Regions from separate parts of the Nocardia sputorum genome, predicted to be linked through region 2. Evidence: riboswitches for the same ligand, from Rfam matches in the RefSeq annotation. Region 2 holds a riboswitch; the other holds the start of a gene.

Evidence for each region. A riboswitch is a leader RNA that binds a small molecule or an ion and turns the genes downstream of it on or off. The one in region 2 is predicted to bind S-adenosylmethionine.
Region 1: linked by a shared signal. The riboswitch ahead of QMG86_RS29690 (rhodanese-like domain-containing protein) and the one ahead of QMG86_RS00305 (aminotransferase class V-fold PLP-dependent enzyme) in region 2 are both predicted to bind S-adenosylmethionine.

The regions. Positions count from the first base shown of each region.
Region 1 is NZ_AP026978.1:6,574,775-6,579,408, forward strand. Features, by position in the region: gene QMG86_RS29685 (O-succinylhomoserine sulfhydrylase) at 1-1,167, opposite strand, end outside; gene QMG86_RS29690 (rhodanese-like domain-containing protein) at 1,164-1,580, opposite strand; SAM riboswitch class IV at 1,595-1,711, opposite strand; gene QMG86_RS29695 (Rv0361 family membrane protein) at 1,775-2,215, opposite strand; gene QMG86_RS29700 (FAD-dependent oxidoreductase) at 2,594-3,979, shown strand; gene QMG86_RS29705 (amidohydrolase family protein) at 4,064-4,634, shown strand, end outside.
Region 2 is NZ_AP026978.1:61,143-65,776, forward strand. Features, by position in the region: gene QMG86_RS00300 (Pls/PosA family non-ribosomal peptide synthetase) at 1-2,426, opposite strand, end outside; SAM riboswitch class IV at 3,075-3,188, shown strand; gene QMG86_RS00305 (aminotransferase class V-fold PLP-dependent enzyme) at 3,236-4,555, shown strand; gene QMG86_RS00310 (flavin reductase family protein) at 4,574-4,634, opposite strand, start outside.

The DNA.
Region 1 (4,634 bases), 920 kb from region 2:
GAGGCCCACCGAGATGCGCACGACGCCGTCGGTCAGGCCGATGGTGGCCCGGCCTTCGGGGCCCATGGCGCGGTGTGTCGTGGTGGCGGGATGCGTGATCAGGGACTTGGCGTCACCGAGGTTGTTGGAGATGTCGACGATGCGCAACCGGTTGAGCACTTCGAACGCACGCTTCTTCGCCTGGTCTTCGGGCGCGTTCAGTTCGAAGGTGACCACGGTGCCGCCCCCGCTCATCTGGCCGGTGGCCAGCGCGTGCTGCGGATGTGATTCCAGGAACGGGTAGCGCACCCAGCTGACGGCCGGGTTGCTCTCCAGGAAGCGGGCGATGCGCAAGGCGGACTCGGTCGAATGGCGGACCCGCAGCGGCATCGTCTCCAGGCCCTTGAGCAGCGTCCACGCGTTGAACGGGCTCAGCGCCGGACCGGTGTGGCGCATCAGCGTTTTCACCGGGCCGTCGATGTAGTCCGCGGCGCCGAGGATCGCGCCGCCGAGCACGCGGCCCTGTCCGTCGATGTGCTTGGTGCCCGAGTAGACCACCACATCGGCGCCGAGCTCGAAGCCGCGTTGCAGCAGCGGAGTGGCGAACACGTTGTCCAGCACGACTTTCGCGCCCGCCGCGTGCGCCAGCTCGGTCACCCGGCGCACGTCGACCAAGGTCTGCATCGGATTGGCCGGTGTCTCGAAGAACACCGCCTGGGTGGGCACCGACAGCGCCTGTTCCCACTGGTCGAGGTCCTCGCCGTCGACGAAGACGGTCTCCACGCCCCAGCGCGGCAGGATCTCGTTGCACACCACGAAGCACGAACCGAACAGGCTGCGCGCGGCGACGAGCCGGTCGCCCGCGCCCAGCAACGCGCCCAGCGCGGTGAACACCGCGGACATGCCGCTGGCGGTGGCGAAGCACGCCTCGGCGCCGTCGAGCAGGCGCATCCGCTCCTCGAACATGGCCACCGTCGGGTTGCCGTAGCGGGAGTAGACGAAGTGTTCGACCTCGCCGGTGAACGCCGCCTCGGCGGCCTCGGCGCTCTCGTAGACGAAGCCGGAGGTCAGATAGAGCGCCTCGGCGGTCTCCTCGAAGCCGGAGCGCCGCAGCCCGCCGCGCACGCCCAGCGTCGCGGGACCGACGCCGTCGGGCAGCGGCTTGTCGAACGCGCCACCGGTGATCACGACTGCCGCCAGGGCAGTCCGAGGGCACGCCAGCCCGCGCCGCCGCGATGCCCGAACTCGTCGAGCGGACCCTCGAAGCCCTCGAGCACGTTGTAGGAGGTGCGGTAACCCGCCGAGGTGGCGGTGATCGCCGCGCCAACCGAACGCTGACCGGAGCGACAGAGGAAGACGACGGGAGCGTCGGGGTCGTGACCGTCGAGCGCCTGCTTCAACTGCTCGACGAACGCCTCGTTGCGCGCGCCGGTGGAGTCGACCCATTCGATCAGCACGGTCGGCCGGTCGATCGAGCTCGTGTCGGGGACGCCGACGAACTTCCATTCCGCTTCCGTCCGCACGTCCACCAGGACGGCTTCGGGATTGTCCCGCAGCAGCTCCCACGCCTGCTGCGGAGTGATGTCACCGGCATAACTCATGTGCACCTCCTGCGAATCCGCACTTGCCGCGCCCGGGACCGAGGCGCCGCCAGGTCGTCACCCGGAGCACCCCACCGCGGAGGAGGGTTGCCGACCAGCAATGCCGGGGCTTGACACTGGTTCTCATGACCTTCGACTGAGATTGCACCGACCCGGGTCACCCTGTCAAACGCCGGCCAGGACGGCGCGAAGGCTCAGGTGCAGACCAGCCACTTGTCGCCGGACCTGGTGAGATTCCAGGTCGACGTCGCCTCCCGGCCGCCCACCGTCGTGGTCACCGTCGCCTTCCCGCGGTCGCCGTCCACCATGGGGTTGTCGATTTTCGTGATCTCGACCGGCTTTCCGGTGCCGTCCTGGCCGGCCAGCGGCGAGCGGCTCGCGTCGAAACCCTGGCACGCGGTGCCGGGCGGCGGCACGACGTCGCTGCGGTTCGAACCGTCGACGAAGTTGCGGACGGCCGCCGCGATGCGCTCGGACTCTGTGACATTTTTCTCAGCGGGCGACAGCACACCGCCCAGCACGATCGCGATCAACACGATGGCCGCCACCACCGCGGCCGCCACGAACGGGACCACCGAGCGCTTGTCGGTCTGATCGACCCGGATGATCTCGTCCTCCGGCTGCTGTTCGGTCATGACTCGATGATCCCTGGTCGGCGCGGGTATCCAGCGCTCGGCCCCCGGCTGGAACCGCGGCGGACGGCATGCGGATCTCGTCGGCCGCGATAGGCCGCACCCGAGCGGGTAAGCGACGATTGTGGCTTTCGACGGCATTCGCCGAGTCCACGCACCGACGCGGGACGGCATCGACCATCCCGATAGAATCGCGGGACGGCGGCCTGCTGTCATAGCGAATCGGCAGCTCTTCGCCGCGGCGAACGGAGCACCGTGCAGCTACGAGCCGGCATCGCCGGCGTCCGCACCGGACGGGTGCGAGAGAGCCGGTGCGTCAACTTAGCCTAAGCTAAGCCTGACGTCCTTAATTGTTTCGACCATAAAGGTGCGCGTAAAGAGATGACCGAACAGAGTGCAGCCCGCCCGCTCCGCATCGCGATCGTGGGCGCCGGACCGGCCGGGATCTACGCCGCCGACGCGTTGATGAAGTCGGACGCCGAGGTGAGCATCGACCTGTTCGAGCGCATGCCCGCCCCGTTCGGGCTGATCCGCTACGGCGTCGCGCCCGACCACCCGCGCATCAAGGGCATCATCACCGCCCTGCACAAGGTGCTGGACAAGCCGCAGGTTCGCCTGCTCGGCAACATCGACTACGGCACCGACATCACCCTCGACGACCTGCGCGCGTTCTACGACGCGGTGATCTTCTCCACCGGCGCCAACGCCGACCGCGCACTGCCTATCCCCGGCATCGATCTGGACGGTTCCTTCGGCGCCGCCGACTTCGTCTCCTGGTACGACGGCCACCCCGACGTCCCCCGCACCTGGCCGCTGGACGCGGAGAAGGTCGCCGTACTCGGCGTGGGCAACGTCGCCCTCGACGTCGCGCGCGTGCTGGCCAAGACTGGTGACGAACTGCTGCCGACGGAGATCCCGCCGAACGTCTACAAGGGCCTGAAGGCCAACAAGGCCGTCGAGGTCCACGTCTTCGGCCGTCGGGGCCCCGCGCAGGCCAAGTTCACCCCGCTGGAACTGCGCGAACTCGACCACTCGCCCACCATCGAGGTGATCGTCGATCCCGAGGACATCGACTACGACGAGGGCTCCGAGGCCGCGCGGCGCCATTCCAAGCAGGTCGACATGGTCGCCAACACCCTCGAGCAGTGGGCCATCCGCGACGTCGGCGACCGGCCGCACAAGCTGTTCCTGCACTTCTTCGAGTCTCCCGCCGAGGTGCTGGGCGAGAACGGCAAGGTCGTCGGCCTGCGCACCGAGCGCACCCAGCTCGACGGCACCGGCAACGTCAAGGGCACCGGCGTGTTCAAGGACTGGGACGTGCAGGCGGTGTACCGCGCCGTCGGTTACCTGTCGCAGAACCTGACCAACCTGCCGTTCGACGACCAGGCGGGCACCGTGCCGAACGAAGCGGGCCGCGTGCTCGCCGACGAGAACGCCGACGGCCCCGCGCGCTACCTGCCCGCCACGTACGTCACCGGCTGGATCAAGCGCGGCCCGGTCGGCCTGATCGGCCACACCAAGGGCGACGCCAACGAGACCATCGCCTGCCTGCTGGACGACGCTCCGAACTTCACCCCGGCCGAGCGGCCCGAGCCCGAGGCCGTCACCGAGTTCCTGGAGAGCAAGGGCATCCCGTTCACCACCTGGGCCGGCTGGTACCGCCTCGACGCGCACGAGCGTTCCCTCGGCGAACCCGAGGGCCGCGAGCGCGTCAAGGTCGTCGAGCGCGAGGACATGCTGCGCGCGAGCGAACCGCACAAGGTCTGATCACACCGCAGCGCCACACTCCGCTGCCATCGCCACACCCCCGCTGTGGCAGCGGAAAATTCGACCCTGAGGCATTCTGTACAAGTGTTCGATGCCCACCTGCACATCTTCGACCCGCGGTTTCCGCTGGCCGAGAACGAGGGCTACCTGCCCGACCCGTTCACCATCGCCGATTACCGCAAGCGCATGTCGCGGTACGACGTCGCCGGCGGCGCGGTGGTCAGCGGGTCGTTCCAGGGAACGGACCAGAGCTACCTGAAGGCCGCGCTCGCCGAGCTCGGCGAGGGCTGGGTCGGCGTCACCCGGCTCGACCTGGACGCCACCGACGAGGAGATCCTCGAACTCGACCGCATCGGCGTCCGCGCGCTGCGGTTCAACCTCAAGCGGGCGGCCACCGACATCACCGGGATGACGTTGCAGGCGCTGCGCGCGTACGACCTGGCAGGCTGGCACGTCGAGGTCTACATCGACGGCACGATGCTGGCCTCGCTGCAACCGGTCATCTCCAAGCTGCCCGCGCTGTCGGTCGACCATCTGGGCATGTCGGAGGAAGGGTTGCCGTTCCTGCTCGACCTCGTCGACCGCGGAGCCAAGGTCAAGGCGACCGGTTTCGGCCGGGTCGCGATGAACGTCGCCGACACGCTGCGCCGCATCC
Region 2 (4,634 bases):
GCCTTCACCTTGCCGGACACCGCCGAGCCGGGCGCCACCTCGGCGTTTCTGCCGATCTTCGTGCCTGGCAAGAGGATCGAGCGCGAGCCGACCACCGCGCCGGGGCCGATGGTGATCGGGCCCAGATGCACGACGTCGCCGTCGATCCAGTACCCGGACAGGTCCACTTCCGGCTCCACGCTGCATCCGTCGCCGAGCTCGAGCATGCCCGTCACCGGCGGGAGGCTGTGCAGGTCGACGCCCTTGCCGATCTTCGCGCCGAGCGCGCGGGCGAACGGCACCATCCACGGCGCTCCGGACAGGTTCTCGGCGCCGCTGGCCTCGGAGAGACGGACGGCCGCCCACAGCCGTAGATGCGCCGAACCGCCGCGCGGATAGCGGCCCGGCCGGATGCCGCGCAGCAGCAGCCGCGCGCCGGCCACGCAGATCGCCATGCGGCCGGGCGGTGAGATGAACAGCAGGAACGCGGCCAGCGTCCACCACCAGGACAGTTGCGGCAGCCACGGCAGCGAGCCGGACCAGGCCGCGATGTTGCCGACGATCGCCAGCCAGGTCAGCCACTGCAGACCGGTGAGCGTGGTGAGCGGGATGGTGGCGAGCACCTGCGCGGCTTGTGCGAGCACCGGCGTCGGCCGCACCGTCCGCTCGGCGACCGCCACGGCGGGCGTGGTCTGCTCCAGCAGGTCGGCCAGCGCGCCGAGGCGAGGGTGGTCGTAGACGTCGGCGACGGCGATCTGCGGATACCGTTCGCGCAGCGCGGTGACCAGCTGCGCTGCCGCGAGCGAACCGCCGCCCAGGTCGAAGAAGTCCGCGTCGAGGTCGCTCGCCTCCGCGCCGAGGATGGCGTCCCACAGTCCGGCGACCCACAGGGCCGTGCCGGTCAGCTCGTTGTCGTCGTCGTCCTCGGCGGCGTTGGGCAGCGGCCACGGCAGCGCGTCCCGGTCGACCTTGCCGGAGGTACGGGTGGGCAGCTCGTCGACCACGGCGAGCCGGGGCACCAGCGGCGCCGGAAGGCGCTCGGCGAGGACGGCGCGCGCGGCCTTGGCATCGAAGTCCGGGCCGGGCCCGGTCAGATAGCCGACCAGAAGCTTGTTGCCGGCCTTGGTGGTTCGAATGGCTGCCGCCGCACCCGTGACGCCGGGCAGATGCTGCAGAGCGTTGTCGATCTCACCGAGTTCGATGCGCCGTCCACCCAGCTTGATCTGATCGTCGGCGCGGCCGAGGAAAACGAGGCCGGCGCTGTCGTTGCGCACCAGGTCACCGCTGCGGTATGCGCGCTCCCAGCCGACGGAGGGCAGTGGCGCGTATTTCTCGGCGTCCTTGACCGGGTCGAGATAGCGCGCGAGACCGACGCCGCCGATCACCAACTCCCCGGATTCGCCCTCCGCCACCGGGTTACCCGCCTGGTCCACCACCACCAGGTCCCAGCCGTTGAGCGGCAGGCCGATCCGGATCGGCCATCGACCGTCCAACCGTGCGGCGCAGGCGACGACCGTGGCTTCCGTAGGGCCATAGGTATTCCACACCTCGCGCGCCGAATCGCCGTTGCCCGCCAGACGCTCGGCGAGTTCCGGCGGGACGGCCTCGCCGCCGAAGATGAGCAGCCGCACCGCCTCCAGGGCCTCGACCGGCCAGGTCGCCGCCAGGGTCGGGACGGTCGAGACCACGCTGATCTCCCGCCGCACCAGCCAGGGACCGAGATCCGCGCCGGTGCGCACCAACTCGCGCGGAGCAGGCACCAGACAGGCGCCGTTGCGCCAGGCCAGCCACATCTCCTCGCAGGACGCGTCGAACGCGACCGACAGCCCCGCGAGCACCCGGTCACCGGGACCGATCGGAGCGTCGCGGAGAAACAGGTCGGCTTCGGCGTCGACGAAGGCGGCCGCGTTGCGATGGGTGACGGCAACGCCTTTCGGCGTGCCGGTGGAACCGGAGGTGAAGATGATCCAGGCGTCGTCGCCGGGGCTGGGCAGCGTCGACCAGGTCTGCTCGCGCTGCTGCTCGGCCGCGCGGATACCCGCGGCCGTGGTCTCGATGCCCGCCACAGTCACGATCGCGGTGACCTGCGCCTCGCCGAAGACCAGCTGCGCGCGCTCGTCCGGGTCGTCCGCGTCGACCGGCACGTACGCGGCGCCGGAGTACAGGACGGCGAGGATGGTCACGTAGAGCCCGCGGGTGCCCGACGGCATGCGCACGCCGACCCGATCGCCCGGTCGCACGCCCGCCGTGGCGAGACGCGCCATGGTCTTCTCGATCTCGACGACCAGCTCCAGATAGGTCAGCACCACGTCGCCGTCGTCGATGGCGGGGGCATCGGGATGGGCGAGCGCCGTCGCGGTCAGGATGTCGACGAGCGTCCTCGGTCCTGGTGCGCGGTCGCCGCGCGACAACGGGCGCGCCGGCGCGTCGACGTCTGTCTCGAGCATGGTGCTCTGCGCACCTCCCATCGACTTGCCTCACACTTTCGGCGTTGTTGTGCCATATCTGGGTTACCAAAGGGCAAACGCCGCGATGGCCAGTTGTCCACGGTACCCGGGGTTGTCGTCGTCTGTTGTTCACCGGACCGGTCGTCGGATCGACCGGTGCCGTGCTCGTTGTTGCAGGTGGGCCGGGTATTCGCCGCTCACGCAGGGCAACCCGCTGGTCGAGGGATCGTCCTCGCGTTCGCCGGGAGATCGCTGGAGCTGAAGTGTGATTCCGCTCATCGAAGCGGCGCGAACTCCGCCGTGTTGCCGGGCTCGCGGCGGCGTGTTCAACCGGTCGCGGAGGAAGTCCGACCAGGCGTGCGCCGATCGGGTCAGCCCGCCGAAGCAGGCTCGGTGAAGGGCGGCGGGAAGTCACGTCGCGGTATCGCACTCGCCTCGGCCCAGCGGTAACCGGCGAGCGAACCGAGCCGGGTGTGCCTCCGGACGGGTGCCGGTGGCCGAGCGCCGCGCCGCGTCCCGCGGCTCGCGTGTCATCGTGGGGGTGCTTGTAATGGCTCGCGCGCAGTGGTTATCTCCACGCGGTGCTCGTGGGGACTCGGGGTCGAACGTGGTTGACAGTGCCGGGGCGCTTCTGCCACTCTCGGGTCAGGTCATGAGTGCCAGCGCGAAGCCCCGGCTTGCTGGCCGGCAACCCTCCTCCGCGGTGGGGTGCTCCGGGTGACGACCCGGCCGCCGCCCGACCGGGCGCGGCAAGCGCGGACTCGACGAATCATTCGATCGCGGGTCCTCTAGCCGACGGGATTCACGTGATGACTACTGCTGTCGACAACACCTGTGCCGCCCTCGCCCGAGTCTCCGGTGACGAACTGCGCGTGCCCCTGGTGCAGGGCGGAACCGCGACCTACGCCAACTTCGACTACGCGGCGAGCGCACCGGCATTGGCCCAGGTCACCGACCGGGTGCAGCAGCTGCTGCCGTTCTACGCCAGCGTGCATCGCGGCGCGGGCTACGCCTCCCGGATCTCCACCGAGTGCTACGAGGCCGCCCGCGGGTCGGTCTCCCGCTTCCTCGACGCCGCCGACGATCAGGTGGTGGTCTTCACCCGCAACACCACCGACTCGCTGAATCTGCTCGCGTCCTGCGTCCCCGGCGACACCGTGGTGCTCGACATCGAGCACCACGCCAACTTCCTGCCCTGGACCAGGCGGGGCAGGCGCGTCGTGCGGGCCGCGGGCACGGTCGAGGAGACCATCGGCAGGCTGGTCGCCGAACTGTGCAGCAGGCCCGCCGCATTGCTCGCCGTGACCGGTGCGTCGAACGTGACCGGTGAGGTGCTGCCGCTGGAGCGGCTGGCCACCATCGCGCATCAGTGCGGCGCCCGGATCCTCGTGGACGCGGCTCAGCTGGCGCCGCATCGGCGGATCAGTCTGCGCGACACGGGAATCGACTACCTGGCGTTCTCCGGGCACAAGCTCTACGCGCCGTTCGGCGCGGGTGTGCTGGTGGGCAAGCGGGATTGGCTCGATGCGGCGCGGCCCTACCTGGCGGGTGGCGGCGCGGTTCGGGAGGTGCGCACCGACGAGGCCGAATGGGCGCCCGCGCCGCAGCGGCACGAAGCCGGGTCGCCGAACGTGCTCGGCGCCGCCGCGTTGGCCGCCGCCTGTGACGCGCTCGGTGCCATCGACGCCGAAACCCTTGCCGCGCACGAACACCGGCTCGCCGACCGCCTCCGCGACGGCTTGGCCGCGATTCCCGGCGTCCAGCTGTTGCGCATCTGGACCGACAGCCTCGACTCCGTCGGCATCGTCGCGTTCACCCTCGACGACTTCGCCCCCGGCCACGTCGCCGCCTATCTCTCCGCCGAACACGGCATCGGCGTCCGCGACGGTCGCTTCTGCGCCCACCCCCTGCTCACCCGCCTCGGTTTGGACGGCGCGCTGCGCGCCAGCATCGGCCTCGGCACCACCTCCGCCGACGTGGACCGCCTGATCGAGGCGATCGCCACCCTCGCGCGCACGGGCACCACCTGGAATTACGCCACCGAGAACGGTGTCTGGAACCCCACCCCGGAAACGCGCCCCTTCACCTCCACCGCCCCCACCGGCGCGGCCCCCTGCCTGATCGGCTGAGGACGCGCACTCCGCGGGTCAGTCGCCGAGGGCGGTGGGCCGGTAGTAGCGGCCGTTGTAGTACAGCAGTGGTGCGGCG